Regions from separate parts of the Gottschalkia purinilytica genome, predicted to be linked through region 3. Evidence: riboswitches for the same ligand, from Rfam matches in the RefSeq annotation. Region 3 holds a riboswitch; each other region holds the start of a gene.

Region 1 (10,333 bases), on a different contig from region 3:
TTATATTAATCCAACTTAGTATGTCATTTAATCTCAAGATGTACACCTCCTTGTAAATAATAACATATTATGTCATTATTTTGTATAAAATTTTGTAAATATATTGTCATTATTTTTACTATATTGGTAAATAATAGAACATATATCTACTTTCAATCGTTTTATGTAGTTTTTTATTTTATATATACTTTATAAAATAAATATTTCCTCTATATAAAATAAAAAAGTCCGCTATTAATTATAGCAGACTTGATTAAAAAACATATATCATTTTTTTAATATACTATATAGCATTTAGAAATATCTTTACAACTCATCTATTATTTTCTGAAACTTTTTAGGATTAAGTTCATGTGTTATAAACTTTCCTCTATAAAAAAGTGAATAATTTGTACATGCACAAGGACTATCTATAGCCTTCTCTCTACTATCTAGCTTAATAGTTTCATATGTAAATCCTTTTTCTAGTGCAATTTGACTTTGAACAGTATTAATATAGTAATCATTAAAAGGACAAGTATCAGAGTAGTATACTTTAAATCCTCCATTATCATCACATATTCCATTTTTAACATTAGGCAGAAATTTAGGTATATCCGTATCATCATTAAATCTTAAATACAATAATTCAAAATAAGGTTCGGCTGTATCAGCTACTAAAAATCCATTTTTAATAAAAAAATTCTTATCACTCAAATATGGTCTTTTCTTATTACTACTAAGTACAATTATTCCATTCTTACCTTTGGATTTTGAATCAGTTATACATCTATTTAATAATTCTTTGCCATAACCTTTTTTAGAATATCTTCCTGATACCCAAAAACAGTTTATTACCATATAATTTACTGCATCTACTGGAAGATATGCTATTTCTGATGGACAATATTCTATAAATACCTTCGCTCTTTCATTTAATTTAGTAAATACATATCCTTTTTCAATTTCTTCTTTTAGCCAACTTTTTTTTGATTCATATCCATTTTTGCATTTTCTATCAGATATTGCACAGCATATATGTTCTTTATCTATATTTTCTGTTGTTAATGTAATAAAGTTCATCGTATTACTCCTCACCTATCTTTTCTTTTACAGGATGTCTTATAATCGTTCTTAATTTTTCAGGCAAAGTCTTTCTTGGATCTGACAAGTAAATCTCATGATGTTTGCCTCCATCCATAAGTCTTTCTTCTAAGTTATTTTCTACCATAAACGCTTTCATTTTTTCAACTGTCTCAGGCTCATTTTTATATGATCCTCTATGCATGGCTTGTACACATAATCCTTCATTATAAGTCTCAAATGATACTTTTGATAAATCTATAACTCCCTTTTTTCTCTTATATTCATTACAAGCCCATTGAAAAACACTATCTGTAACAAATTCAGGTTGTCTTATCATTATAGCCCAAACCCAATTATCTCTTTCTCTAAAACTAAATTCTCCATCCTCTATCCACCATAATCCTTCAAGAGGAGGCATTACATATTCAAAATATCCTTCTGGTTGATTCCCTTTCATCTTACTCATTTTTATAGTAAAGCTAAGTCCATAAAGAAGTTCTACAGCCTGTTGAAAAACCTCACTATTTGGATCGCCTTTTCCAGATACCATAATAAAATTCATTTCTGGAACATTGACTATAGATGGTTTAGATTTAGGTTGATATAAATCTTTGTATTCCTTCTTATAGTCTAATTTTTTATTCATTTTGATTTACCTCCTAATTGATAATATATGTTATACCCCTTAGTCTCTTAATTATATTTCATATATTTTAGTCTTATCTTAAGTTTATATTTTTAGTTGTTGCCACAATCTTATCAGAACAAACTTGACAACAGTATGTCATATTTAGAAACTATTTTTCATAAACTTCTATAGCTTTTCTCATTCTATCTATAACAATTTCTCTTATATGTTCTGGTTCAATAACCTCTACAGAATTTCCAAATGACATAATATAGCCATAAACCCATTCATCTTCTGGCAATGTCACTGTTACAATGCAAGTACCATCAGTATTCTTACTTATATACTCCTCATCATAATAATCAAATACACGATTTAAAACTTCTGGCTGAAAATGCAGTTTTAAGGTTACAAGAGACTTTGGCTTATCTACATATTGTCCTTTGTGAACTTCTTCTGTTTTTCTACGTTCAAAAGTTTCTTCTGTTATAAGTAAGTTTTTAATCCTGGATATTCTAAAAGTACAAAAACCTTGACGCTTTCTACAATAACCCCATAAGTACCATGCCTGGCCTTTGAAAATAAGTCTCATAGGTTCTATATAACGTTGACTTTTAATGCCTTCAGAATTTATATATTCAAAATAAATTACTCTTTTTCCAATTATGGAGTTTTTAATATCTATAAATTTATTATTTTCGTTAGGACTGCTTCCCCAATGAGAAAAATCAATATATACCCAATCATCTATATTTATGTTTTTAAATAACGCTCCTATCTTATCAAGTACGATATTAATTTCTGGATAGTTCGTTGCTTGTAAAGTTTTTAAGGCTAGTATTAGACTTTCACTTTCCTGATCATTTATAAGTGTATTATTAAGAGAATAATTATCTAGTAAGGATATTCCTCCACCATTTCCTTTATTAGTATAGATAGGTATTCCAGCACTAGATAATATATCTATATCTCTATATATAGTCCTTGTAGATACTTCAAATTTTTCTGCAAGCTCTTTAGCTGTTATGGTTCTTTTATTTAATAAAGTCATAACTATCTCAAACAATCTATTTATTTTCATTATTCTCACCCAAAAATAGTATATCAATCAAATATGACATCATAAAGTCATATTTGATCTTTAAAGTCAATTTTGTGAAAAAACTATTTATAGAATTATCTATTTTTTAATGATTCTTAAAATAATTTCATATATTAAGTTATTTTAATTAAATATAATGAATCAAATAACATTTAAAATCATAAAAAAATAGCTAGATGTTCTAGAACATCTAGCTATTTTTTCTTTCGGTATTCTATTTATATTAATATATAAGTCTTTAGAATCATTATAATATATCTATATTAATAGTTAGTTTGAAGTTTTATTAATTTGATATCTTATTTTTATCATCTATAGTAACATATTTACTATTTATAATTTATTCGATTTAATATTTCCACTATCATTTCAATTCTATCAAAAGGAGTTATAAAATATAAACCATCAACATGTTGTTTTATTTTATTAGCTATTTCTATTGCTATCTCAATACCAACTTTTTCTCCTTCTTCTCTTGTCATATTTTTATGAAATCTATTGACATATTCTTCAGGTATATGAATTCCTGGAACCTCGTTATTTAAAAACTGAGCATTTTTATAAGTAACTATTGGCATAATACCACCGAGTATCTTCACTTTATACTTTTCTCTTGTCTTTGCTAAAAATTCAACTGTCTCATCCGAAAAAATTGGCTGTGTAAAAAATGTATTGGCTCCTTTATCTACTTTCTTTAACATTCTATTTATCTCTGCCTCTTTATTTGGAACGTTTAAATTTACAGCTCCACTTATGTTAATCTTATCTGATTTAAATATTTCTTTATTCATTTCAGATATAAGTTCTATTAGCCTATATGAATTTAGGTTAAATACACTTTTAGTTGAGATTTTATCTATATCCAAAATAGGATCACCTGTGATCACCAACATATTTCTAATATCTTCAATGTGAGCTGCTAATAACCCTGATTTTAACGCATTTAAATTCTTATCTCTACAACACACATGTGGCATTACATCTATACCAACTTCTCTTTTAATTTTTGCAGCAATCATAATAGAATCTACCCTTGCTATTGCTCTAGGAGAATCTGCTATTGTCACAATATCTACTCCATGTTCTTTGCATGTTCTAGCATTTTCAATCATTCTTTCTATAGATGTATCAAATGGTGGATCTAATTCAACTGCTATTATAAAATCTTGTTTTTCTATTTTATCAACAAAATTATTTTCTTTTTTATTTTCAGATATTAATTTTGTTCTTTTTGTTTCAACATGTATATTTTCATCAGTTGTTTTTATTTTTAATCTTTCCACTAAACTTTTTATGTGATTTGGTGTTGTACCACAACAACCACCTATTATTTTAGCTCCTAGTTTACTAATATCTACTACAATATCTCCAAAATATTCAGGGTTATTTACATAAACCATTCTTTCATTTATGATTTCTGGATAACCAGCATTAGGTAATGCCGAAATTGTATCACTAAAAATATCCATATTCTTTAACAATCTATATAAGTGAGTAGGTCCTGATCCACAATTAAATCCATAAGCATCTATGCTTTTTATTAATTTTAATTCATCTATTATACTTTTGATACTAATACCTTTTCTAGTAAATCCATCTAGTGTAACTGCAAATTGAGTTAATATAAAAGCATCACTATTTTTACTTTTTATATATTCAGATATCTCTTTTAGATAATCTATCGTACCAAAAGTTTCAAAAACAAATATATTTTCTCCTAACTCCATAAATGTATCTATAATGAATTTATATTCGTCTAAAATATCTATATCATCTTCTTTTTTAAATCTAGATTCATGAATAGGACCTATACTAGCACCTATAAATACATCTGTTCCTTCTGTAGCTTTCTTAGCTATTGTATATCCTTTTTCTATTATTTCTTTCACCTTTTCTCTAGTTACTCCTAAAGATATTGTGTTAGCAGAAAAGGTATTAGTTCTAATTAATTTAGCCCCTGATTTAATGTAGTCTACATGAATGTCTCTTATCACTTGCGGCTTATTTATATTTGCAAACTCGCAGAAGGATACTTTATCTCCTGTTATTTCAGAATAATATGTTCCCATAGCTCCATCTGTAATTAAAATGTTTTCTTTTAAGTATTCCTGAAGCATTTGTTTCTCCCCTTTTTTAATAGTTAATCTTTAGCCTTTATCGATAATTTATAAATAATAGTAAAATAAAAAACTCTTTCAAGATGAAAGAGTTTTATTATCAAATGTATTTCACCTCATCTTCCGACAAATATCGCAGGATTTAGCACCACGTATCTAAATAGATACAGGTTGCTGGGTTTCACAGGGCCAGTCCCTCCACCACTCTCGATAAGAGATTTGTATTTTATTGTTATTTATTTATATCAAATTATAACATATGTCTGTTAAGTGTCAATAGTATTTTTCACTTTTCATGTATAATTAAACAATTATTATATTAGATATCTTCTTACTATATTAACAATTCATACCCATATTTCAAGTTTATAATCTGTAAATATTATAGTTTTCTTTTTAGTTATTTTGAATATATATACAATATATTCTTAGATCTTTCATATATCTATCTTTGAAATTTTTACTTTTAAAGTTCTTATAGTATATTCATTAAAATTAGTACTACTTTTATAAAAACAATATGTAATGTCTACTTGACATCAAAACAGAGTGATGATATATTCACATGTAAGGTTAACATTACAGAGGTGGTATTAATGAAAAATAGATTAAAGGAACTTCGTGAACGTTATGGATTAACTCAAGAACAATTGGGAGAACTTATAGGAGTATCAAGACAAGCAATTAACGCTATTGAAACAGAAAAATTTGAACCTTCTATATGGTTGGCTTATGATATTTCTAAGATATTTCACTGTTCCATAGAAGAAGTTTTTCTTTTTGAAGAAAGCGAAAAAAAATCAAGATCACAGCAAAGTAGAGGTGTCGTTTAAATGGCATTTAGACAAATTAGACTTTTTGATGACGAAATATTAAGGAAAAAAAGCAAAGAAGTTGAAGTAGTAGATGATAAAGTAAGACAACTACTAAATGATATGGCAGACACTATGTACAATACAGAAAATGGTGGAGGATTAGCTGCCCCACAAATAGGCGTATTAAAACGATTAGTTGTAATAGACATGGGACAAGGACTTATAAAATTAGTTAATCCAAAGATAATTAAAGAAGAAGGAAAACAGAAAGTTATAGAAGGATGTTTGAGTATTCCTAATACATGGGGAAAATTAATAAGGCCAGCAAAAGTAACAGTACAAGCATTAAATGAAAATGGTGAGGAGATTATACTAACAGGTAAAGGAGATTTAGCAAAATGCTTTTGCCATGAAATAGACCATTTAGAAGGTATTCTTTTTACTGATTTAGTCACTGAATATATAAAATAACTCTATTATGTTCATTAAAATTAGTCTATATCAATGAAATTACTAGTAATATCAAGAAAAATCACTTATGAATTTTATTCTAATTCATAAGTGATTTTTTAATGTTATTTATTAAATTTATGTCTCAAAATGAAATCCATTACTTACATAGATAACTTATTAAAAACTTAAATTTACTTATCTTTTCTTTTTACAGGCACTTGGACTTCAGTTAGCCAGTCCTCTTCCTTATCTTTATTCCATATACCGTCAATATATGATTCTCTAGGGTTATCAATGACCTCATACTCATTATCCTCGATCCATTTAAAAGCAAATGAATATGCAGATCCGATAGTTGCGTAAGAACCTTTATGCAATACACATACAGCAGTAGGAACGGCTTCAATTGTTTTAAATTTTAGTATATCTGTGTTTTCTTTTAGTTCTGTTATAGCTTCACATATTTCTACATCTATGTCTTTCTCCTTGTATTCACCATCGTGATAAATATTAAAGCAATAATTTGGAGTATCACATATACATCCAACTCTCTCCATCTCTTTTGCCATAACATTTGGACATAGTTCATATAGTGCATGGTAACTTGGTATTACTTGTCTCATAGAAGCTACTATTACCTTAGGTAATTCTTTGATAATCGCATTATACATAGAATACTTTTCTCCTTTCATACTACTTAGATAACTACGAATCTGTAAAAGCTTTGCTTTTTCGGCTATAATATTTTTTAAGATATCTTGTTCTTTTAGTTTTAAGAACACTTCGATTGTAATAGGATTATTTATCACTTCTTTTATTTCATCCAAAGATAGTCCCATTTGTTTTAATGTGATAATTTTATGAAGTTTGGGTAATTGTTGTGAAGTATAATATCTATATCCTGTAAAATCATCAACATGTTCTGGCTTTAGCAAACCTATTTCATCGTAGTATCTCAATGTTTTTGTAGTAATTCTATTAATTTTTGAAAATATACCTATTGAAAACATCAATATCACCTGCGCATTTGATTTGATATTTTAAGTATAATCTTTTCCCTAAGGTAAAAGTCAACTAACTAATTTAAACTTTTTATAAAATCAAAGTTATTATAATTTATTGTAACTCTTACGATTTCGATGGATCTTATTTATTTTCTTTTGTTCATTAAGAAACTTAGAGTAACACCCATAAACTAGTTTTTGTTTTTCAGACGACACACCAATAATAAAATACTGAAATACTTTAAGCCACTGTTTAAAATTTAAATCAGTTGGACTATCTGTAATTTTAAATTCTATATTTTTTGAAAGACGTTTAAGTTGTTCATTGGAAAAAATGTATTTAAGTCTTTCTCTTAGATTTCTCCCTTTCATTTTGAAAATATATGATATAAAGTCTTTGTATAAGTCAGTTTCCTGAATCTCAACTAAAGCATTACTTCTTTTCTCAATATGAAGCATAACACTATTAACTTTTGGAACAGGAGTAAAGTCAGTATTTTTAAGTCTATAAATAATTTTCAAATCAAAGTATGGTTTAAGAAGTAAAGATCGCATACTTTCCTTATTATATGGATCTCCAGCATATTTTCTTGCTGCTTCTTCTTGAAGAATAATATATGAATCCTCAGGAATATTAGATACTGATGTTAGTCTTGATAAAATTTCTGCTGTAATATTATATGGAATACTTGAAAAAACTTTATATTTATCATTACTCGGTATATCTGTTTTTAAAAAATCTCCATATATAATTTCAACGTTTTTTGTATCACCAAATAAATGTTTAAGCTTCTCATACAAACAAAAATCATATTCTATTGCATATACTTTCTTGCATTGTTTTGCAAGTTGTTTAGTTATAATACCTTTACCTGGACCAATTTCAATTACAGTATCATCTTTATTTATACTACTTTTTTGCAATAAATCAGATACTAACTTAGTGCTATGAAGAAAATTTTGTGAATGCCATAATTTTTTGTTATTTCTTAACTTTTTATTTTTATTAACCATTTTAGAATCCTCCACTATTTATAAAATTTAAATAATAATTTAATGAGGATTCTTGTATATAGACAATCATATAATATAACTCTTATAAATAAATTCTTGTAATGTTTATTTTACTTAATCAAGTATTATTTGTTTTCTTGGCTACTTCTTTATCTTTACACGAATTTAAAAACTTTTTAATTAATGTAAGGAAGTAAAATCAAAAAAAGGCTATAGATGAACAAACTATTCATCTATAGCCTTTTAAAATTAACTTATATCTACAAACCCTAAAAATAGACATAAAAATATCGTGGTCAGAGAACACGATTCAAAATTAAAATATATAATATAAACGTATGAATGTTCTTTACAAGAATCCCCTGAAATAAGGTACAATAAAATACACCTAAAATTCTAGGCACAATATACCTTACAACATATTTTATTGTTTTTATTCAACAATTAAAAAACGAATTCTTATAAAAAAAGTTCCCACACGCAATTCTCCTTTCAATAATAATAAGCAAATTATAACATAAGTGTTTTTGCTTATCAAGTAATGAAATATTTATTATTTTTATACAATTCACTTGTATTTCTTATTTTTACTAATAATTATAATATCTGATATTAAAAAAGGGGTTGAACTTAAACTCCAGCCCTTTTAATATGAGTTATTTACCTTCGTCTTGTGCAAAAATTTTAACTATAACATGTATTGTTAAATCTTAATTATAACTTTTATTCACATTTTTCATATTTATAATATTCACTGCGGTAACACTTTGTCATAATTCCCTCTTCACCATCTGATTTTGTAACCTTGTATTTTTCTCCCTCAGAAAAAAATCCTGATATATCTTCTAATGTATAATTCATGGAAAAAAAGTTATGAGTTTTAAGTTTTCCTGTAAATGTCTTACTTAACTTTCCACAATCATCATCAACAAATCTTGCTTTCCTAAATAAATGAATTTCTCCTTTTTTTATATCGAATTTATACATTTCCTCCATGTTAGACTCCTCCTAAGATTATTAGTATAAATACATTTTGTAACTATTATATAATATTTTAACAATTAAATATAGATATAATTGTCCATTTATAATTTATTTTGTCATTGATTGAAATATTTCAGAATTTAGCGTATATTTATTCAAGATAAACTTTCTTAAAAATATCTGTAACACCATGCTTTCTTGCAGTTTGTTTTATCTTATAATTTAAAAAAGCTGCTAAAGGACGATAAATAATTTTTGGAATTCTTAACGTTAGCAATTCCTGTGGTTTAGAAGATATTTTTTTCCCTTGAAAAATATCCTCTAAGGCAAGTTTAAAAGCTGAAGTAATCTTCTTTCCCTTCCTCCCTAGATTCTCTAGAAGTTCTCCATCTATTATTGAACCTCCTCCATAACTTAAGCCTCCTAGCCAATTCATACCAACAGTTTCAGCAAAATACCTGCAGGATTCAATCATAGGTTGACAAAGAGTTATATCTGGAAAACCACACTGCCCTATCATAAAAAAGTCTTTTCCCTGTTGTTCATTTTCTAATTCTTGATACAATTTATCAAAAAGCCAAATGTTAGGATACGGAAGTGTATCTACATATAAAGGCGCTACTAAGCCTATAACATCACTTGTTAAAATACTTGCTTTTAATTCATCCAATGTATACTTACCATCAAAATAATCAATTACATGAAAAATCTCAACGACACATCCTATATCTTCAGCTAGATTTTTAATTGTACGTGCAAAGCTATAAGAAGTTTTATTTTTTCGAGGACTACCATTTAAAAGAATAAGCTTTTTCCTGTCTAACATTTCGGTACCTCCTTTAGCATATTCAATATTTCATATTCAATCTCTTGATTTTCCTCTGACTTATTAAATATTAATGCTTTATGGTAAGGACACTGCATATTTAATGCGTTTCTTTCTAACAACAATCTAAAGTTTTCAGTCTCTCCTTTAATGTTCTTTTCTGTAGTTCCAATACTTATTATTGATTTATAACCGTAACGTGTAGGATGCAGTAGATGTCCTTCCTTCACAATAAATAATGGTACAGCCATCAACGAAAACTTATCAACTGCCTTTTTTAGTTGAAAGGAATATCCGCCAAAAACAATAGGTGTAAGAAGTACTA
Region 2 (10,333 bases), on a different contig from region 3:
ACAATTTAAAAAGAATTATAAAATAGCAATTCTAGTAGCATTGTCTGCTATTTTAAATACTCTGTTTACTTATTTTAATTTTTTACCACAAGGATGGGGACTTATATTATCAATAGTTATATCTTCAGCAATAGGAGCTTCTTTATTTAAGGACGATAATAATTCAGGAGTGAATGATGATGAGTAATACAAAGATAATAATTATAGGAATGATAATTGCTACAGGTATACCTAGATTATCACCATTTCTATTTAAGACTAAAGGAAATATGCCAGACTGGGTTAACAGATTTTTGAACTTTGTACCATTTGCTGCAATAGGAGCATTAACAATCCCAGGGGCATTTACAGCAACTCCAGAAGTTCCTATGGCATCAGTAGTAGGATTTATAGCTGCTGCTATAGCTTCGTGGTATAAAGGTGGAATAATACTTCCTATTATAACTTCTATAGTGGCTACTTTTTTAGTATTGTATATATAATATTACTAGAAACTAACTTATAACTATAGCTCTAATTAAAGTTAAGAAGCTTGTTGATAACTATGTTAATTTTGATATTTATAACTGTTATACAACAAGCTTTTGTATTTTAAATAATATTTAGTTGCTATGATTTCGATAAACTACTGACATCTGAAAATTTTAGATATTTGAACATGATACCTATAGTTATTAAAGAAGATATTAAATCTGATATAGGTGTACTAATCCAAACTCCTGTTACTCCCCAAAACTTAGGAAGAATTACTAACAATGGTATCAATATAATAACTTGTCTTAATAAAGATAAAATTACTGATATATAATTTATGACAACATTAGTCAAAGTAACTAATTAAATAAATTCACTTTATTGCATAATTAAAAATTATATAAAAGTGATAAATGCTATCAATAAGCGTGGTAAATAGAGATAAAATTCAAAAGCCTTTGTTAATCCTGAAAAAACTTATAAATAAATGTTGACATATTTATACACAGTTGATATAATCATTCCTAACAAAGAAACGTAATTTAATATAACTCTTATCGAGAGTGGTGGAGGGAACTGGCCCTGAGAAACCCGGCAACCCAAAGGAAACTTCCTTGAAGGTGCTAAATCCAGCAGGTATATCCTGAAAGATAAGATCAGAGAACGAACTCAAACCTTCCTGTTTTATCTAGCAGGAAGGTTTTTTTAGTTAGTTTGCAGATGAATCAGTTGAACGAAGAAATAAGAGTATTTAGAAAATTCAAAATAATATGAAAATGGAGGAATCAAATATGGGAGACAAATTACATTTTGAAACAATTCAAGTTCATGGAGGACAATTAGTTGACTCAGATACAAAATCAAGAGCAGTACCTATATATCAAACAACTTCGTATGTATTTGAAGATGCACAAGATGCGGCAGATTTATTCGGGTTAAAAAAAGCAGGAAATATATATACAAGAATTACAAATCCAACTACTGATGTATTTGAAAAAAGAATTGCTGAACTTGAAGGCGGAGTAGGAGCTGTTGCTACAGCATCAGGAATGGCAGCAATAAGTTATGCGATTCTTAATATAGCTAAAACAGGAGAAGAAATAGTATCAGTATCAACACTTTACGGTGGAACGTACACATTATTTGCACATACATTTAAGAACTTTGGAATAAAAGTAAAATTTGTACATCCTGATAAATTTGAAGAATTAGATGCAGCTATAAATGATAAAACAAAGGCAGTATTTATAGAAACTATAGGGAATCCAGATATAAATGTTGTTGACATTGAAAAAGCAGCAGAAATAGCTCATAAGAACAATGTACCTTTAATAGTAGATAATACATTTGCAACACCTTATCTATGTAGACCTATAGAGTACGGAGCTGATATAGTAGTACATTCTGCAACTAAGTTTATAGGGGGACATGGTACTTCAATAGGTGGAGTAGTAGTTGATTCAGGTAAATTTGATTGGAATAATGGAAAATTTCCAGAACTAATAGATCCAGAACCAAGTTATCATGGACTTTCTTTCTCAGAAGCATTTGGAGAAGCAGCATATATAGCTAGATTAAGAACTACTCTATTAAGAGATGTAGGAGCTTGTATATCACCATTTAATTCGTTCTTGTTAATATTAGGATTAGAGACATTATCTCTTAGAGTAGAAAGACATGTTTTAAATGCTCAGAAGATTGCAGAGTATTTAGAAAATCATCCTAAAGTTGAGTGGGTAAAATACCCAGGACTTAAATCAAATAAATATCATGAATTATCAAATAAATATCTTCCAAAAGGTTCTGGAGCTATATTTACTTTCGGAGTGAAAGGTGGATATGAAGCAGGTAAGAAACTTATAGAATCAGTTGAAATATTTTCTCACTTAGCAAATGTAGGAGATGCGAAGTCACTTATAATACATCCAGCATCAACTACTCATCAACAGCTAACTGAGGAAGAACAAAGAACAGCAGGTGTTAGTCCTGAGCTTATAAGAATATCTATAGGAATAGAAAATGTTGATGATTTAATAGAAGACTTAGGTAAAAGTCTCGAAAATATATAGATTTATAAAAGGGGTATAACGAACTTAAGGAGTGTGAAATGTATGTTCATAAAGGATTTGTATGATAAAAAGAAGCCTATTGTCTCGTTTGAGATATTTCCTCCAAAGAGAGATTATGACATAGACACAGTATATGAAACTATACAAGACTTAAGAGATTTAAATCCAGATTATATAAGTGTGACTTATGGAGCAGGGGGAGTAGGAAGTAGCGATAAGACACTTGAGATAGCTTCTTTAGTGAAGAACAAATATGGAATAGAGGCTTTGGCACATCTCACTTGTATAACTTCAGATAAAGTAAAAACAAAGGCAGTTATAGAAGACTTGAAAAAACATAATATTGAAAATATATTGGCTTTAAGAGGGGACATCCCAGAAGGATTTGAACTGGAAGATGATAGAGATTATAGTTATGCTAAGGATCTTATTAAAGATATAAAAGAAATTGGAGGATTTTGTATAGGGGCTGCTGCTTATCCTGAAGGACATATAGAGTGTGATAAGTTAAATGATAGTTTGATTCACTTGAAAGAAAAAGTCGATGCAGGAGCAGAGTTTTTAATTACTCAACTTTTCTTTGATAATGATATATTTTACAAATTCTTAGAAAAAGCAGAAAAACACTCAATAAACGTACCAATAGTTGCAGGGGTTATGCCGATATTAAGTAGGAGTCAAGTTGAAAAAATGATTTTTATGTGTGGAGCTTCATTACCTTCAAGAATTATAAAAATATTAAATAAATATGAAGGAGATTCGGAAAGTTTAAAGAAAGCAGGTATAGAACATGCTGCAAGACAAATTGATGATCTTATAAGAAATGGAATAGATGGAGTTCATATATATACAATGAATCAACCTGAAATAGCTAGAGAAAATGTTAGAAGAATAGAGAGCTTAAAAGAACAATTATTGAAACAAAGTATTTAGTAGGAGTTGATAGTGTGAATATCAATAGAGAGGAAGTTTTAAGATATCTAGGATATAAAGATCAAGAAATAGATAAAGATTTGAATAATCTTATTGATGATTGTATAGACGAAGCCAAAGCTATGTCAAAGTCTTTATACACATATAAAATATTTGAGATAGAGCCAAATGAATCTAAAAAAGAAATAAATGTACTAGGAACTAGTTTAACATTAAAAGGAAATGACATATATGAGCACCTTAAAGATGCTAAAAAGTGTGCTATAATGGCAGCGACATTAGGGGTTGTTTTTGACAATAAGGTCAGAATATTAGAGAGATTTAATATGACTAAGGCGCTGATACTAGATTCTTGTGGAACGGATTGTATAGAAAAAGTATGTGATGAAGCAGAAGAAGAAATTAAAAAGATAGCCATGAAAGAAGGATTCATAACTAACTACAGATATAGTCCTGGATATGGTGACCTCTCTATTGATATCCAACAAAATATAATAAATATACTAAATGCCAATAAAATAATAGGTCTTACTACTACAGAAAGCTGTATATTACTACCGAGAAAGTCTGTCACTGCTATAATAGGCTTTGTTGATAAAAATAGCGAGATAGTAGTAAAAAAAGGTTGCGAGTATTGTAGCAAGTTTCATAATTGCTTATATAGAAGGGACGGTGTCAGTTGTGGGAGTTACAGAACTAATTAAATCAAACTTTTTATTATTTGATGGTGCTATGGGAACTATGCTCCAAAAATTAGGTCTTAAAACAGGAGAGCTTCCTGAAGTATACAATATAACTAAAAGAGATTTTATAAAAAGTATTCATGAGAGCTATATAAAAGCTGGGTGTGACGTTATAAGTACAAATACTTTTCAAGCAAATGAATTAAAGCTTAAAGATTGTCCATATACTGTGGAAGAAATAATAAAGGCAGCGGTAGAAATAGCTAAAGAAGCAAATCCAAAATATGTAGCATTAGATATAGGCCCATTAGGGCAATTAATGGAACCTATGGGGACAACAAGCTTTGAAGAAGCTTATGAAATATTTAAAAGACAGGTAGTTGCAGGGGCTGAGGCTGGTGCAGATATTATACTAATAGAAACAATAGCTGACATATACGAGGCTAAGGCTGCTGTATTAGCAGCTAAAGAAAATAGTAATCTACCTGTATTTTGTACGTTAACTTTTCAAGATGATGGAAGAACATTTGTTGGAACTGATCCATTAACTGCTACAGTAGTTTTACAAGGGTTAGGTGTAGATGCGCTAGGAGTCAATTGTTCGTTAGGACCTAAAGAACTTAAGCCTATTGTTGATGAAATGCTGAAGTATGCAAAAATTCCAGTGATGATACAACCAAACGCAGGTCTTCCAAAGATAAGAGATGGTGAGACTGTTTTTGATGTAAATCCTGAAGAATTTGCAGGATACATAAAAGATATAGCAGAAAGTGGAGCTAGAATATTTGGAGGATGTTGCGGAACTAATCCTGACTTTATAAAAGAAGTTAGAAGTACATTAGATAATCTAAATCCGGTAAAAGTTGATCCACAAATAATAACTGCTACTACTTCAGGATCAAAGACAGTAATACTTGATAATAAGACTACTGTTATAGGAGAAAGAATCAATCCTACAGGAAAGAAAAGATTAAAAGAAGCTTTAAGAACTGGAAACCTAGACTATATAATAGGCGAAGCAATAGATCAGACTAATGCAGGATCAGATGTTCTTGACATTAATGTTGGGTTACCAGAAATAGATGAAGTTGAAATGAGTAAAAAGGTTGTTCGTGAAGTACAAGGTGTTGTAAATTTACCATTACAGATAGATAGTTCAGATCCAAAAGTAATAGAGGCAGCTGTAAGAAGGTATAACGGAAAACCTATGATAAACTCTGTAAACGGTAAAGAAGAGGTTATGAATGAAGTATTTCCAACAGTAAAGAAATATGGAGCTTTAATAGTAGGTCTTACATTAGATGAAGATGGAATTCCTGATACAGCGGAAGGAAGATTTAAGATAGCAGAAAAAATATTTAAAAGAGCTCAAGAGTTTGGAATATCTAAAGAGGATGTACTTATAGACTGCTTAGTGCTTACTGCTTCTGCTCAACAGGATCAAGTCATGGAGACTTTAAAAACTATAAAATTAGTTAAACAAAGACTTGGACTTAAAACTGTTCTAGGAGTAAGTAATGTTTCATTTGGTCTTCCAAATAGAGAAATATTAAATAGTACTTATTTAGCAGCAGCATTTGGAGCAGGACTTGATGCACCTATTCTAAACCCACTTTCTGAAGAAGCTATGAAAATGGTACATTCTTTTAGAGTGCTAAATAACGAAGATAAAGAGTCAAAATATTATATAGAGCAATATGGTAATGTTGAAAATAAGCAATCAATACAAGGAACTACAAAAACAGAAAAAGATTTAAAAGATATTATAACAGAAGGTAGAAAAGAAGAATCGGCACCTAAAGTAAAAGAACTTTTAAAAGAAAAGAAACCTATGGAAATTATAGATAATTACTTTATTCCTGCACTAGATTTGGTAGGAGAAAGATTTGAAAAGGGAAAAATATTTTTGCCTCAGCTAATTCAATCAGCGGAAGCAGTTAAAAATGCCTTTGAAGTTATAAAAGAGCATCTAATAACTAATAGTGAAAATACAGTTTCTAAAGGAAAAATAGTTGTTGCTACAGTTAAAGGGGACATACACGATATAGGTAAAAATATAGTGAAAATGCTACTTGAAAACTATGGATTTGATGTAATAGATTTGGGAAAAGATGTTCCAATAGAGGAAGTTGTGAGAGTTACTAAAGAAAATGATGTTAAGCTTGTAGGACTAAGTGCACTTATGACCACAACTGTTAAAAATATGGGGGATACAATAACAGCTTTAAGAAAAGAAGGAATAGAATGTAGTGTAATGGTAGGTGGAGCAGTACTTAACGAAGAGTATACAGAATTAGTAGGGGCTGATATGTATGCAAGGGATGCTAGAGAGAGTGTTAAAATAGCAAATAGATTTTTTGGAATAGAAGATTAATATACTTATATGACTAGAATAATTGTCATCTTTTCAAAATTATTCTAGTCATGTAGAAAAATAAGTTATATAATAGATTAAAACCTAGTAAACAGATTAGGATATATAAATATAATAGAAAGTATATCTTATAATTAAATATAAAAAAGTAGCATATATTTAAGAGTTATTGTATATTGGCTAGCCAAAGTCAATAATAGTGTCCTATAATTTAATGGGTTTATACAATCAATTTTAAGGAGGTTAAAAATGTTTAAAGCACCAGAGTATACAAAGTCCTATATAGAAAATTATGAAGCTAAAGTTAAAGAGTACCAAGAAAAAGGTGAAAAAGAAGTACCATTTAAAAGCTTCGGAGCAGTTACAGGAGTTTATCAAGAAAGAAGTGGAACTACCTATATGGTAAGACCTAGAACGCCAGGAGGAATTATTACACTAAAACAATTAAAAAAAGTAAGTGAAGTAGCAGATAAATATTCACATGGAGAGTTTAGATTCACAACTAGGCAAGATATACAATTTCATAAAGTGACAATAGAAAATACTATAAAAATAATGAAAGAACTTATACCTGTAAATGTATATACAGTAGGAACAGGAGGGAACACTGCTAGGAATGTAGCTTGTTCACCACTTTCAGGGGTAGAAAAAGATGAAGCTTTTGACGTTACACAATATGCTATGGAAACTACTAACTATGTAGTAAAAGATGAGAATAGTTGTAAGTTTCCTAGAAAATTCAAAATAGCTTACTCAAATAATGAGAAAGATACAGGAAGTGCTACATTTGCTGATTTAGGATTTGTAGCTAAGATAGAAAATGGTAAGAAACTATTTGAGGTATATGGTGGAGGTGGATTTGGTAGTGGACCAAGAATGTCACTTAAGCTTGAAGACTCAATAGAACCTAAGGATGTTTTATACTATGTAGAAGCTATGAAACAGTTTTTTTACGAAGAAGGAGATAGAGAAAATAGACATAAGGCTAGAGTAAGACATATTGTTCATAGATTAGGAGAAGAAGAATTTAAAGATAGATTTAATAGATATTTAGAAGAAGCTAGAAAACTAGATAATCTAGAATTAAATATAGAAGAAAAGCAAGAAGAAAAACCTTGGAGAAAAAGTAAAAAAATAGATAGTAACATAGTAAGTGAAAATAAAATAGAAGGATTATATTCGATATATATACATCCTAAGAGAGGAAATATAAGTACTAGTAATTTGAATAAGATAATAGATTTTATTGATAAGCTAGAATATGAAGTATCTATAAGATTAAGTCCAACTCAAGGATTTTATATAAGAGATTTAAATGGCGAAGATGCTGAGAAACTTTTAAACATAGTAAAAGACTTTGTATCTACTTATGACATAGATAACTCTATATCATGCGTGGGAGCAGATACTTGTAGAGTTGGGGTGAATTCATCGCAAACTTTACTTAAAAGTATTATTGATAGATTTAAAGATGTTGATGATAATATCAAGTCACAGCTACCAAGAGTGTTTATTTCAGGATGTCCTAGCTCATGTGGTCAACACCAAAGGGGAATCATATCATTTTCAGGTAAAATAAAGAAAATAGATGGAGAAGTAGTCCCTATATATTCAGTTTATTTCGGAGGAAAAGTTGGAGCTGGAGTAGCAACATTAGCAGAGCGCTATGGAGATATCATAGGCTCAAAAGTACCAGAATTCTTATATGATGTAGCTAATTTAAAGAAGGATTTAGGATATGAAGACTTTGAAAAGTTGGTAGATGATAGAATAGAGGATTTGAAAGAACTAATTAGCAAATATTCAGTATAAGAATATATAGGGGGAGTTTTTGTGGGAGAGTTAAAATCAGAAAATGTAGTATGGCATAAGTTGAGTGTATCAAGAGACGATAGAGAAAACTTGTTAAAACAAAAAGGAGTACTTATATGGTTTACAGGTTTATCTGGTTCAGGAAAATCTACTGTAGCTAATGCACTTCAAAATAAGCTATATGAAAAAGAAAAACTTACTTATATATTAGATGGAGATAATGTAAGACATGGACTTAATGGAGATCTAGGATTCACTATAGAAGATAGAAAAGAAAATATAAGAAGAATAGGGGAACTTTCAAAGCTATTTGTAGATACAGGAATCATTACACTAGCTACTTTTATTTCTCCATTAAGAGAAGATAGAGAACAAGTTAGAAAACTTCTAAATGAAGATTTTATAGAAGTATATATAAAATGTCCTTTAGAAGTGTGCGAAAATAGAGATCCAAAAGAGCTTTATAAAAAAGCTAGAGATGGAAAGATAAAAAACTTTACAGGAATAGATTCTCCCTATGAAGAGCCAGAAAATCCAGAGATTACTGTTGATACAAGTGAACTTAGTATAGATGAGTGTATAGAAAAGATATTAGAATATTTAGTTTCTCATAAGAAGGTGATATAGTGAAACTTGAGACAAGAAAAATAGAGACAGATATATTGATAATAGGTGGCGGAACTGCTGGTTGCTTTTCCGCACTTACAATAGGAGAAAATAGTAATGCTAAGGTTCTCATAGTGGAAAAGTCTAACATAAAAAGAAGTGGATGCTTAGCAGCTGGAGTAAACGCTCTAAATGCATATATTACAGCTGGAGAAACACCTAATTCATTTGTTGATTATGTTAAAGAGGAATTTGATGAAATTATAAGAGAAGATTTAGTATATACAATAGCAGAAAAGCTAAATAAGGTTACGGAAAAGATTGAGAAACTAGGTCTTCCTATATTAAAAGATGAAGAAGGAAACTATGTATCTAGGGGAAAAAGAAGTATAAAAATAAATGGAGAAAACATAAAGCCAATATTAGCAAGTGCAGTAGAACAACATAAAAATATAACGATACTTAATAGAGTAAACATCATAGACTATATAGTTAAAGATGAAAAGATAATAGGAGCATATGGATTTTCGTTAGATGATAATGTGTTTCTTGTGATAAAAGCTAAAGCAGTTATCTGTGCAACTGGAGGGGCAGCCGGATTATACAAACCAAATAATCCAGGATTTTCAAGACATAAAATGTGGTATAGCCCTTTTAATACAGGTGCAGGATATGCAATGGGAATAAGAGCAGGAGCTGAAATGACATCATTTGAAATGAGATTTATAGCTCTAAGATGTAAAGATACTATTGCTCCAACAGGAACAGTTGCACAAGGAGTAAAAACGCCTCAGGTGAACTCATATGGAGAAAGATACGTTTTTAGCTATGGAAAACCTACTACTCCGATGAGAATATTTGCAACTATAATGGAAAATCAAAATGGAAGTGGCCCTTGTTATTTAAAGACTAAAGGAATAATGAAAAAAACAGAGGATCAACTTTTTAAAGCTTATTTAAATATGGCCCCATCTCAAACTTTAAAGTGGATAGAGAACAACACAGGACCTTCACAAGAGAATATAGAAATTGAAGGAACAGAACCATATATAGTTGGTGGTCATACAGCAAGTGGATATTGGGTTGATGTAAATAGAAGAACTACATTAAAGGGACTTTATGCAGCAGGTGATGTTGCAGGTGGAAGCCCTAAAAAATATGTTACAGGTTGCTTTGTAGAAGGAGAACTAGCTGGAATAGATGCTTTAAAATACATTGAAAATGTTAGTATAGAAAATATATCAGATACAGAAATAGAAAAAAAGAAGAGTGAATTGGAATTATTCTTAAATAATAGTGATGACTTTTATTCAGTAGAAGAATTAGAAGAAGCCATGCAAAAAGTTATGGATGAATATGCTGGTGGAATTTCTAGTAAATAT
Region 3 (10,333 bases):
AACATTTATAAATTCATCTATTCCTGGATTTTGAAGTCCTATACTATTTATTAATCCACTTCTTGTTTCGTGAATTCTTCTACCTTCATTTCCGTCCTTTGGGTTAATAGTAAGTCCCTTTGTAGAGATTCCTCCAAGTTTTGATACATCATAGTATTCTAAATACTCTTCTCCAAATCCAAATGTTCCTGATGCTGCTATTACAGGATTTTTTAGCTCTACTCCACAGATATTTACCTTAAGCATCTAGAAACACATCCTTTCCTAAGAACACTGGTCCTTCTTTACATATTCTTTCTCTTCCTCTAGTTGTTTTACATGTACATCCTAGACAAGCTCCAACTCCACAAGCCATATGACTTTCAAGTGAAACATATGCTGGTATATTCGCTTCATTACATATTTCCGTTACTTTTTCCATCATCGGTGTTGGTCCACAACATAGTACAACCTCATATTCTTTTGGATTAAATATATCTATTATTAGTCCTTTATGTCCATGAGAGCCTGTATTTGTAGATATCTTTACATCATTTGTATATTCTTTTATATAGTCTACTGAGTATATTTCATCTCTAAATCCTGCATAAAAGTCCACTGTACAGTCTTTTAGTTCTTTTACAGTATAATATAATGGTGCTATTCCTATTCCGCCTGTAATCATTGCTACTTTACCTTTTATATTTTCAATATCAAATCCATTTCCTATAGGTCCAAGTAGCTCTATCGAATCACCTTTTCTTAATGTGCTAAATAATCTTGTTCCTTCTCCTCTTACTTCATAAAGAAATACTATTCCATTTTCATTTACATCATGGATACTTATAGGTCTTGATAAGAATGGATCTATTCCCCATGAGCGTAGCATATAAAATTGTCCTGGCTTAACATTATAATCTCCACTTATAGTCATTTTGAAGATATTTTTAGCTATTTCTATATTTTCAAATACTGTTTGTTTAGAGTACTTAGATGACATTTCTTATAGCCTCCCTCATATTTAAAGCTTCTTCTCTTGCATATATATCAAATTTATGTTCTCCATCCTCATGTTTCTTATATGCTAAGAGTATTCCTCTAGATGAATTTACTACTCCACCATTTCCATTTTTTAAACATACAGCTACATCTTTTGCTCCTCCACCTTGAGCTCCGTATCCTGGTATTAAGAAGAACATTCTACTTAGTTCATCTCTCATTTGTATTCCTTCTTCTATATGAGTACATCCTACAACTCCACCTATTGCACTATATCCACATTTTCCTAGATATCTATCTCCTAGTTCTTGTATCTTTTTCCCTACTACATTATAGATTCTTTCATCATTTTCATCTTTAATGTACTGTATATCTTTAGCACCCTCATTTGAAGTTCTGACTAAAGCAAATAATCCTTTTCCTTTATCTTTTACATAACTTAAATAAGGTTCTATACTATCTAAGCCCATATATGGACTTAATGTTATAAAGTCGCTTTCAAAATCACCTTCAAAATGTCCTTTTGCATACATCTCAGCAGTTTTGGATATATCTCCACGTTTGATATCAGCTATTATTATTGCTTTCTTATGTCTTAAGTAATCTAAAGTTTTTTTGTATCCTATCATTCCTTCAAGTCCATAGGCCTCATAATATGCTATTTGAACTTTAAAACAAGCCGAAACATCTAGTGTTGCATCTATTATTTTTCTATTGTATTCAAATATAGCATCTGATACTGAATTATATTGTTTAACTAGTTTATTTGGTATATAGCTTAAGTCTGTATCAAGACCTACACACACATGTCCGTTTTTATTTACTACTTCATATAGCTTATCTATCATCATTTGAATAACCCTCCTTAGAGTACACAACTTTTCCAGCCTTTATAGTTTTTTCTACTATTCCATAGGTTTCTATACCTTTAAACGGAGTATTCCTGCCCTTTGATGCAAAATCATCTGGATTTATCTTGTATTTGTTATCTATGTCTACAAGTACTAAGTCACCGTCAAATCCTATTTTTATTTCGCCTTTATTTAGTTTCATAAGATTAGCAGGATTCTTACTCATTATCTTTGATAATTCATTTAATGTTATGTGTCCTTCTCTAACTAACTTTGTATAGGATACTGAGAAAGAAGTTTCTAATCCTACTAATCCTGGTGCCCCTTTTTCTTTATCTTCAGTAGTATGTGGTGCATGATCTGTAGCTATCATATCAACCCATCCATCTTTTATACATTTTATTAAAAAATCAACATCTTCTTGATTTCTAAGTGGAGGATTAACTCTAAAGTCAACTTCATTTGTAAAAGCTATATGGTGTGGTGCTATCTCACAAGTTACATCATAACCTCTTTTTTTAGCTTCTATTATATATTCCATAGCTTCTATAGTACTTACATGTGCCATATGCAACTTAGCTTTAGTATACTTAGCTAGTTCTATGTCTCTTGAAGTTATTATATTTTCAGACAGTCTAGTACAAAATGGTGTTATATCTTCGTCTTCTGCATGTGAAATTATAACTAAATCTTTTTCTTTTGCCTTTATCATTGTATCCAACATAACTTTATTGTTTAAAACACCTTTTCCATCATCTGATATAAATCTAACTGTATCTGGTAAATTATCTAGGTGCCCTATATCTGTACCATTGAAATCCTTCGTTATTGATACAGTCTGGTGTATATCTACAAGACCTATTTCTTTAGCTCTATTCAACACATATTCTACTATTTTTTCATCACTACATATAGGTTTTGTATTTCCCATTAGATTTACTGCTGTATAACCACCTCTTATCGCTGATTTGCTTCCTGTTTCTAAATCTTCTTTATATTCGTATCCAGGTTCCCTAAAATGTACATGTAAGTCGATAAATGAAGGTAGTAATGTAAGTCCATTAGCATTTATTGTTTCACAATCTTTGTATAGATCCTGTCCAATTTCTTTTATTATTCCGTTTTCTATATATACATCTCCTATTAAATCTTGAGACCAGTCTACTATCCTAGCATTTTTTATCAGTAGTTTCATATCTTACACCTCCGAAAAAGTGTGCAGTTCATCACAATATTGACACTTGTATTGTCCTTTTTCTTCATCTAGTAAAAAGAATACATGTGGAATATTTGCTTCTACTGATGTGACACATCTTGGATTTTTACACTTGATAACATCTTCTACTCTATTTGGGGTACTTAACTTTATTTTTTTCTTTATAACTTCATCTTCTATGATATTTATTGTTATGTTAGGATCTATAAGTCCTAATACTGTAAAATCTATGTCTATAGCATTTTCAATCTTTATAATGTCTTTTCTTTCTTTTTTATTACTAGGAGCATTTTTTATAAGTGCTACTGTAAATTCTGCTTTATCAAGTCCTAAATAGTTATATATTTTTATTCCATATCCTGCTTTAATATGGTCTATGACTACTCCTCTTTTTATACTATTTATACTTACCATTTAGCACACCCCCAGTAATTTAGCTATTAAAGCCATTCTTACATACATTCCATACTGTGCTTGTTTAAAGTAACATGCTCTAGGATCTTCATCTACTTCATATGATATTTCATTTACTCTTGGTAGTGGATGAAGTACTATCATATCCTTTTTTGCATTATTCATTTTTTCTTTATCTAATATATAGCTATCTTTTAATCTTATATAGTCTTCTTCGTTGAAAAATCTTTCTTTTTGGACTCTGGTCATATAAAGTATATCTAGTTTTTGTATACTATCTTCTAGTTTTTCTATTTCTTCAAATTCTATATTATTTTTTTCTAATACTTCTTTCTTAATATATTCAGGGACCTTTAGTTCCTCTGGAGAAACTAGTATAAACTTTATATTTTCATATCTTGACATGGCTTTTATAAGTGAATGAACAGTTCTTCCAAATTTTAAATCTCCACAAAAGCCTATTGTTAGATTGGATAGTTTTCCTTTAATAGCTCTTATAGTTAAAAGATCTGTTAATGTTTGTGTAGGATGCTGATGACCACCATCTCCAGCATTTATTACAGGTATGTTAGAATAAAATGAAGCTACCTTTGGTGCTCCTTCTTTTGGATGTCTCATTACAGCAATATCAGCATAGCAACCTATAGTTCTTATAGTATCTGCTATACTTTCTCCCTTAGCTACTGAGCTTGAATTAGGTTCTGAAAATCCTATTACTTTTCCACCTAATCTATACATTGCTGCTTCAAAGCTGAATCTAGTTCTTGTACTTGGTTCATAAAAAAGTGTTGCTAAAAGTTTTCCATTACATATATCTTTAAAGTTTTCTGGATTTGCTATAATCTCATCTGCAAGATTAAATATTTCTTCAAGTTCATCTATACTAAAATCCATTGGTTCTATTAAATGTCTTCCTTTTAACATAATATCTCCTCCTTTTCAGTCTCACAGGACTAGTTTAAAGGTTTGCAATAAAAAAAGCCTTCCTTTTTACGGGAAGGCATAGTTATCTCATTCACGTCTTAAGTATATATACTATAAAATTCTATGTATACTTATAGACAGACATAATTATCCTATTCATAATAACTTTCCTTCCCAATCTCTCTGGATTAGATTAAAGGTTCTTTAAAGTATGTTATCATGAATAAATAAAAAAATCAATATAAATTTAGTCTTATTAGTTATTATTAGTTTTTTATTTTAACTATACTTATCATATATTAATTTATCATAATTTTTAGCATAATTGCAAAAATAAAAGGACTCAAAAGAGTCCTTCTAACATAAAACTTATCCTTGCATTAAATTACTTTTAACGTCTTGAATTTCTTGTTGAGTAGCTGCTTGAGCTGGTGCATAGTATCCTTTTTTCTCAGCTATTTGGTATAGTTGATATTGAAATTGTTCAGCTCCATCCCTTAATTGTTGTAAAGCACTTCTTAATTGTTGATTTGAACACTCAGATATAGCTACTTCATAAGTGTTCATACTTGATTTAGTCATAGATAAAACGTCATTAACTATTTCTTTTTCTTGCATATTATTCTACCTCCTTATTATAATGATTGAATTAAGCTTTGAGCAGTAGTATTTGCTTCTTGAGCAGCTTGTTGAAACATTTGCTTTATTTGAGCATCTTCACATTGGTTAGCATACTCATTTAATTTTTTTCCCATTAACTGATGTGAACTTACAATCTCTCTTAAATTTTGTAATTCAATTTGACTTATTTGACTTAAATTAAGTGTGTTTTGTAAAGCCATAAAAAACTCTCCCTTCTTTTTTTAATTATCCTTTACTAGTTTGTCTCAAAACATATTATTTTATTACATAAAAAACTGGATTTTTTGATGTTTTTCACTAATATATAGTTTTCTCACAATAAAAATATATTTAAATTGCAAAATTTCATAAAATAATAAATTCGTAAAATCTTATATTTATATAAACATATAAGATTTTACGAATTTTTAAGTAAAAATTAGTTTATAACTATATTTATTTAAGATATTTTTTGAAAGCTAAATTATCTTTACTATTAAATCCTAAATTAGTATAAAATTTATGTGAAATTTTTCTACTTTTATTAGAAACTACAATTATATAGTGGCAATTGTTTTCATTGGCAATTTGTTCTATTTTTTTAAAAAGCATTTTTCCATAACCTTTCCCTCTGTAGTTTTCATCTATAATAACATTTTCAACAACTATAAAAGGTCTACATTCTCCTGTTAAATCATTGCATAGTATGACAGTTGCTGTTCCAACTAACTTTTTATTAATTTTTACTCCAAGTAAATAATGACTAGGATTAGATTTTATTTTATTAAAAACCTTTTTTAATGTATTTATATTAGTATTTTTACTAACAAGCTGATAGTAAAGTCTAGATAGATCGGCTAACTCTGACTCTTTTACTCTTTCTATTGTTGTCAAGGATATCATCCCCTATTTATGTCTTTTACTTTAAAATATGTAGTTTAGTTAAATATTGGTACTCTAATAAAAAAGCATTATTAATAATATAGTATCTATTTTCTTAAAATCTTTTCAAAAGCTTATGTTCTCTATATTCAAAGTATATATATATGAATAATTGGATATTGAGATTTTTTATGAAATTTTATTCTTTCAACCTCTTGACAATCCTCAACATAAAAATTAGAATAGTTGTTAGAATGTAAAGTATAGTTGAAATATTTAGGATAATATACTCTTATCTAGAGAGGTGGAGGGACTGGCCCTATGAAGCCCGGCAACCAGTGTGTAATCACAAGGTGCTAATTCCTGCGGCATATGCTGAAAGATGAGAGAGGTCGTTTAGGTTTAATGTGCCTCTTTCGTAGAAAGAGGCTTTTTTAGTATCCAATTTTAATTTTAACATTATTCATAATATTCAGTAAGTGAGGTGACACAAATGATAAGTATAAAAAACTTAAATAAAGTATATAAAATAAAAGAAAATACAGTTCATGCTGTAAAAGATGTAAACTTAGAAATTCCTAAAGGAGAAATATTTGGAATAATAGGATTAAGTGGCGCTGGTAAGTCTTCTCTTATAAGAACTTTAAATAGACTAGAAGATCCTACTGATGGTTCTATAATCATAGATGGTATAGAAATAACTAAACTTAATAAAAAACAATTAAGAAATCTTAGAAAAGAAATCGGAATGATTTTCCAACACTTTAATTTATTAAGCTCTAGAACTGTATTTGGAAACATTGCTTATCCATTAGAAATTGCAGGATTAAGTAAAGATCAAATAAAGGATAGAGTGTTAGAATTGTTATCTCTTGTAGGACTAAGTGATAAAGTAAATGCTTATCCATCACAATTAAGTGGCGGACAAAAACAAAGAGTAGCTATAGCTCGTGCATTAGCAAATAATCCTAAGATTCTTCTTTGTGATGAGGCTACTTCTGCTCTCGATCCTCAAACTACAAAATCCATATTAAATCTGTTAAAAGAAATTCAACAAAAATTCGGATTAACTGTAGTTCTTATAACTCATCAGATGGAAGTTATTCGTGAAATATGCAATAGAGTGGCGATTATAGAAAACGGAGAAATAATTGAGCTTGATACAGTTGAAGAAGTTTTTGCAAGACCGAAAACCGAAACAGCCAAAGCTTTCGTATCTCATATTCATCCTAGTAGTCAAAGTGAAATAGTTTTTCCTAAAGTTCCTAACTCTAAAGTTATAAAGCTTAGTTACTTAGGAGAATCTGCTAAGAAACCTATAATAACTGATTTAATAAGGAGTTTTAAAATAGATATAAATATTATTTCTGGAGATATAAATGAGCTTATGAGTACTTCCGTAGGCCATTTAGTAGTTCAAATCACTGGTGAAAAAGAAGAAATAAGTAAAGCAATAGATTGGCTAAATGATCAAGATATATCTTTGGAGGTGATCTGGAATGGATAATATAACATCTCTACTATTGCCAGCACTTTGGGAAACTTTATATATGGTATCAGTTTCTACTATAATTTCTGTTTTACTAGGATTACCTCTTGGTATATTATTAGTTATAACTGAAAAAGGCGGTTTATGGGAAAAACCTATAATAAATTCAGTACTAGGTACTATTATAAATGTTTGTAGATCTTTTCCATTTTTAATTCTTATGATTTTAGTTTTCCCATTGTCTCGTGTAATTGTAGGAACAACAATAGGAACTACTGCAACTATAATACCGTTAGCTATTTCAGCTACACCTTTCGTAGCTAGAGTTATAGAAAGCTCTTTAAGAGAAGTAGATAATGGATTAATAGAAGCTTCATTATCTATGGGATCTACAACTTCCCAAGTTATATTTAAAGTATTACTACCAGAAGCTATGCCTTCTTTAGTAAGTAATGTTACTCTAACTATTATAAATTTAATAGGATATTCCGCTATGGCAGGAGCCTTAGGTGGTGGTGGACTTGGAAACTTAGCTATAAACTATGGATATTATAGATTCCAAAGTGATCTAATGGTTGTCGCAGTGATAGTTTTAATAGTTTTAGTACAAGCTATACAATTTTTAGGAAACATAATAGCATTAGCTATTAGCAAAAAAAGATAAATTAATTAAGGGGGAATTTTCAATGAAAAAATCTTTAAGTGTCTTACTACTTGTTTTTACTCTTATAACTGGCCTTATTGTAAGTGGATGCTCAAAAGAATCTCCAGATAATAAAAAATCTGAAGCTTCTCAAAATGGTAATGAAACTAAAAAAGAAGTTGTTTTAAAAGTAGGTGCTTCACCAGTACCTCATTCTGAATTATTAAACTTAGTAAAAGATGATTTAAAAGAACAAGGAATTATTTTAGAAATTAAAGAATTTAATGACTATGTTCAACCAAATATAGCTTTAAACGATAAACAATTAGATGCAAACTTTTTTCAACATAAGCCTTATTTAGATGAATTTATTGAAGCAAAGGGAGTAGATTTAGTATCTTTAGGACAAGTACACGTTGAGCCTTTGGGACTATATTCTGAATCTATAAAATCATTAGATGAACTTAAAGATGGAGCTACTATAGCAATTCCTAACGATCCAACTAATGGTGGTAGAGCTTTGTTACTTCTTCAAAATCAAGGATTAATCAAGCTTAAAGAAAATGCAGGCCTTACGGCTACAAGTAACGATATAGACAAAAACCCTAAAAAACTAAAATTTGAAGAATTAGATGCTGCTCAAATTCCTAGAACTTTAAAAGATGTTGATGCTGCCGTTATAAACGGAAACTTTGCTTTAGATGCTGGGTTAGTTCCTACAAAAGATGCTTTAACTGTTAGTAAAGATAAAAAAGATGATTTAGTTTTAGAAGGAAAAGAATCTCCATATGCTAACATCATAGCTGTAAGAAAAGGAGAAGAAAACAACGAAAACCTTAAAGCTCTTTTAAAAGCTTTACAATCAGATAAAGTTAAAAAATATATTGAAGAAAACTATAAAGGCGGGGTTGTTCCTGCATTCTAAATAAATAATAAAAGTCGGCTATTTAAGTCGACTTTTATTATTTTAAAATTCATTTAATTTTTAATATAATATTTTTTTCTCTATCAATCTTACACGATTAATATACTGTTTACATTTATAAGCTTCTAATGATTATCTTTCCTTATAGTTATTCCCTAGCATCCTTTTAATAAATTCTAAATCTTTACCTTTTCTTTTTGCATAATCTACTATCTGTTCTTCATCTATATTATCTACAGAAAAATAGCTTGCAAATTCATGAGTAAAATATAGACCACATACACTTCCCACTGGTTTCATCATATATGTTTCTGTTAATATCACATCAGTATTTTCACTTCCATTTAGCAAATTAAATAGCTTTGTCTTTTCCGAATGATCCGGAAGTGAAGGATAACCGAATGCTGGTCTAATTCCCATAGTATTTTCAAATGACCAATAATCTTTCCATAGTTTTTTATTTAGAGCTTCTGCAAAAGCTTCTGCTAGTCTATTTCCTAATATCTTTATCATTATTGCATTATATTCATCGTTATTATTCTTATAGTTATTATAAAGCTCTTCTATTCTATTTCCTGATGTAACAATAAATGCACCTATAAAGTCTTCTTTATTACTTTCTTTTGATGCTATAAAATCCCCTATAGATAAACAGTTACCATTTTCGTTTAATCTTTGTCTTCTTAAATTATTGAATATCTCTAAGATATCTCCTTTTTCATTATATACTTCTATATCTTCTCCTACTGAATTTGCTTTAAATATTCCAAATACACCATTTGGAACTAACTTTTCATCTTTTTCTAATTCATCTAGGATGTTATTTGCATCCTTGATCAATTTTTTTGCTTCTTCTCCGTATTTTTCATCTTCTATTACCATAGGATATTTCTTTCTCATTCCCCATTCTATAAAGAAATAAGTCCAATCAATATATTTTCTAAGTTCCTTTACTGAAAGATTTATCCTTCTAACCCCTATAAATTCAGGTATCTTTAAATTCATGTTATCCCAATCTATGTTTAGCTTTTTATTTCTAGCCTCTCTTAATGAAATTAAGTTTTGTTCTTTATTCAAATAAGTATCTCTTAAAGAAGAATATTCTTTTTTAATCTTTTCAAGATAAGGTTCTCTTTTATCTTTATCTGCAAGATTCTTAGCTACTTCAACTGATTTTGAAGCATCTAATGAATATACTACTCTTCCCCTATATTGTGGAGATATTTTTACTGCTGTGTGAACTTTTGAAGTTGTAGCACCTCCTATCATTATAGGTATATCTAGTCCTTCTTTCTCCATAAGTTCTGCTACATTTACCATTTCATCAAGTGAAGGAGTTATAAGTCCACTTAACCCTATAACATCTACATTTTCTTCTTTTGCAACTCTT

The links. A riboswitch is a leader RNA that binds a small molecule or an ion and turns the genes downstream of it on or off. The one in region 3 is predicted to bind S-adenosylmethionine.
Region 1: another riboswitch for S-adenosylmethionine. It lies ahead of CLPU_RS05010 (bifunctional homocysteine S-methyltransferase/methylenetetrahydrofolate reductase); the one in region 3 lies ahead of CLPU_RS14875 (methionine ABC transporter ATP-binding protein).
Region 2: another riboswitch for S-adenosylmethionine. It lies ahead of CLPU_RS13985 (O-acetylhomoserine aminocarboxypropyltransferase/cysteine synthase family protein); the one in region 3 lies ahead of CLPU_RS14875 (methionine ABC transporter ATP-binding protein).

The regions. Positions count from the first base shown of each region.
Region 1 is NZ_LGSS01000004.1:23,045-33,377, forward strand. Features, by position in the region: gene CLPU_RS04990 (sensor histidine kinase) at 1-37, opposite strand, end outside; gene CLPU_RS04995 (N-acetyltransferase) at 307-1,062, opposite strand; gene CLPU_RS05000 (GyrI-like domain-containing protein) at 1,067-1,711, opposite strand; gene CLPU_RS05005 (helix-turn-helix transcriptional regulator) at 1,863-2,774, opposite strand; gene CLPU_RS05010 (bifunctional homocysteine S-methyltransferase/methylenetetrahydrofolate reductase) at 3,125-4,912, opposite strand; SAM riboswitch class I at 5,026-5,129, opposite strand; gene CLPU_RS05015 (helix-turn-helix transcriptional regulator) at 5,509-5,745, shown strand; gene def (peptide deformylase) at 5,746-6,198, shown strand; gene CLPU_RS05025 (MerR family transcriptional regulator) at 6,372-7,190, opposite strand; gene erm (23S ribosomal RNA methyltransferase Erm) at 7,290-8,198, opposite strand; gene CLPU_RS05035 (hypothetical protein) at 8,922-9,194, opposite strand; gene CLPU_RS05040 (NAD(P)H-dependent oxidoreductase) at 9,334-10,008, opposite strand; gene CLPU_RS05045 (flavodoxin family protein) at 10,002-10,333, opposite strand, start outside.
Region 2 is NZ_LGSS01000018.1:704-11,036, forward strand. Features, by position in the region: gene CLPU_RS13975 (AzlC family ABC transporter permease) at 1-187, shown strand, start outside; gene CLPU_RS13980 (AzlD domain-containing protein) at 180-482, shown strand; gene CLPU_RS17335 (hypothetical protein) at 659-808, shown strand; SAM riboswitch class I at 1,026-1,131, shown strand; gene CLPU_RS13985 (O-acetylhomoserine aminocarboxypropyltransferase/cysteine synthase family protein) at 1,266-2,543, shown strand; gene metF (methylenetetrahydrofolate reductase [NAD(P)H]) at 2,586-3,476, shown strand; gene CLPU_RS13995 (vitamin B12 dependent-methionine synthase activation domain-containing protein) at 3,491-4,180, shown strand; gene CLPU_RS14000 (homocysteine S-methyltransferase family protein) at 4,149-6,533, shown strand; gene CLPU_RS14005 (nitrite/sulfite reductase) at 6,783-8,345, shown strand; gene cysC (adenylyl-sulfate kinase) at 8,367-8,972, shown strand; gene CLPU_RS14015 (adenylyl-sulfate reductase subunit alpha) at 8,972-10,333, shown strand, end outside.
Region 3 is NZ_LGSS01000021.1:18,739-29,071, forward strand. Features, by position in the region: gene CLPU_RS14830 (dihydroorotate dehydrogenase) at 1-246, opposite strand, end outside; gene CLPU_RS14835 (dihydroorotate dehydrogenase electron transfer subunit) at 239-979, opposite strand; gene pyrF (orotidine-5'-phosphate decarboxylase) at 969-1,829, opposite strand; gene CLPU_RS14845 (dihydroorotase) at 1,816-3,024, opposite strand; gene CLPU_RS14850 (aspartate carbamoyltransferase regulatory subunit) at 3,028-3,459, opposite strand; gene pyrB (aspartate carbamoyltransferase) at 3,460-4,383, opposite strand; gene CLPU_RS14860 (spore coat protein) at 4,753-5,001, opposite strand; gene CLPU_RS14865 (hypothetical protein) at 5,019-5,225, opposite strand; gene CLPU_RS14870 (GNAT family N-acetyltransferase) at 5,461-5,898, opposite strand; SAM riboswitch class I at 6,176-6,275, shown strand; gene CLPU_RS14875 (methionine ABC transporter ATP-binding protein) at 6,380-7,393, shown strand; gene CLPU_RS14880 (methionine ABC transporter permease) at 7,386-8,039, shown strand; gene CLPU_RS14885 (MetQ/NlpA family ABC transporter substrate-binding protein) at 8,062-8,943, shown strand; gene metH (methionine synthase) at 9,076-10,333, opposite strand, start outside.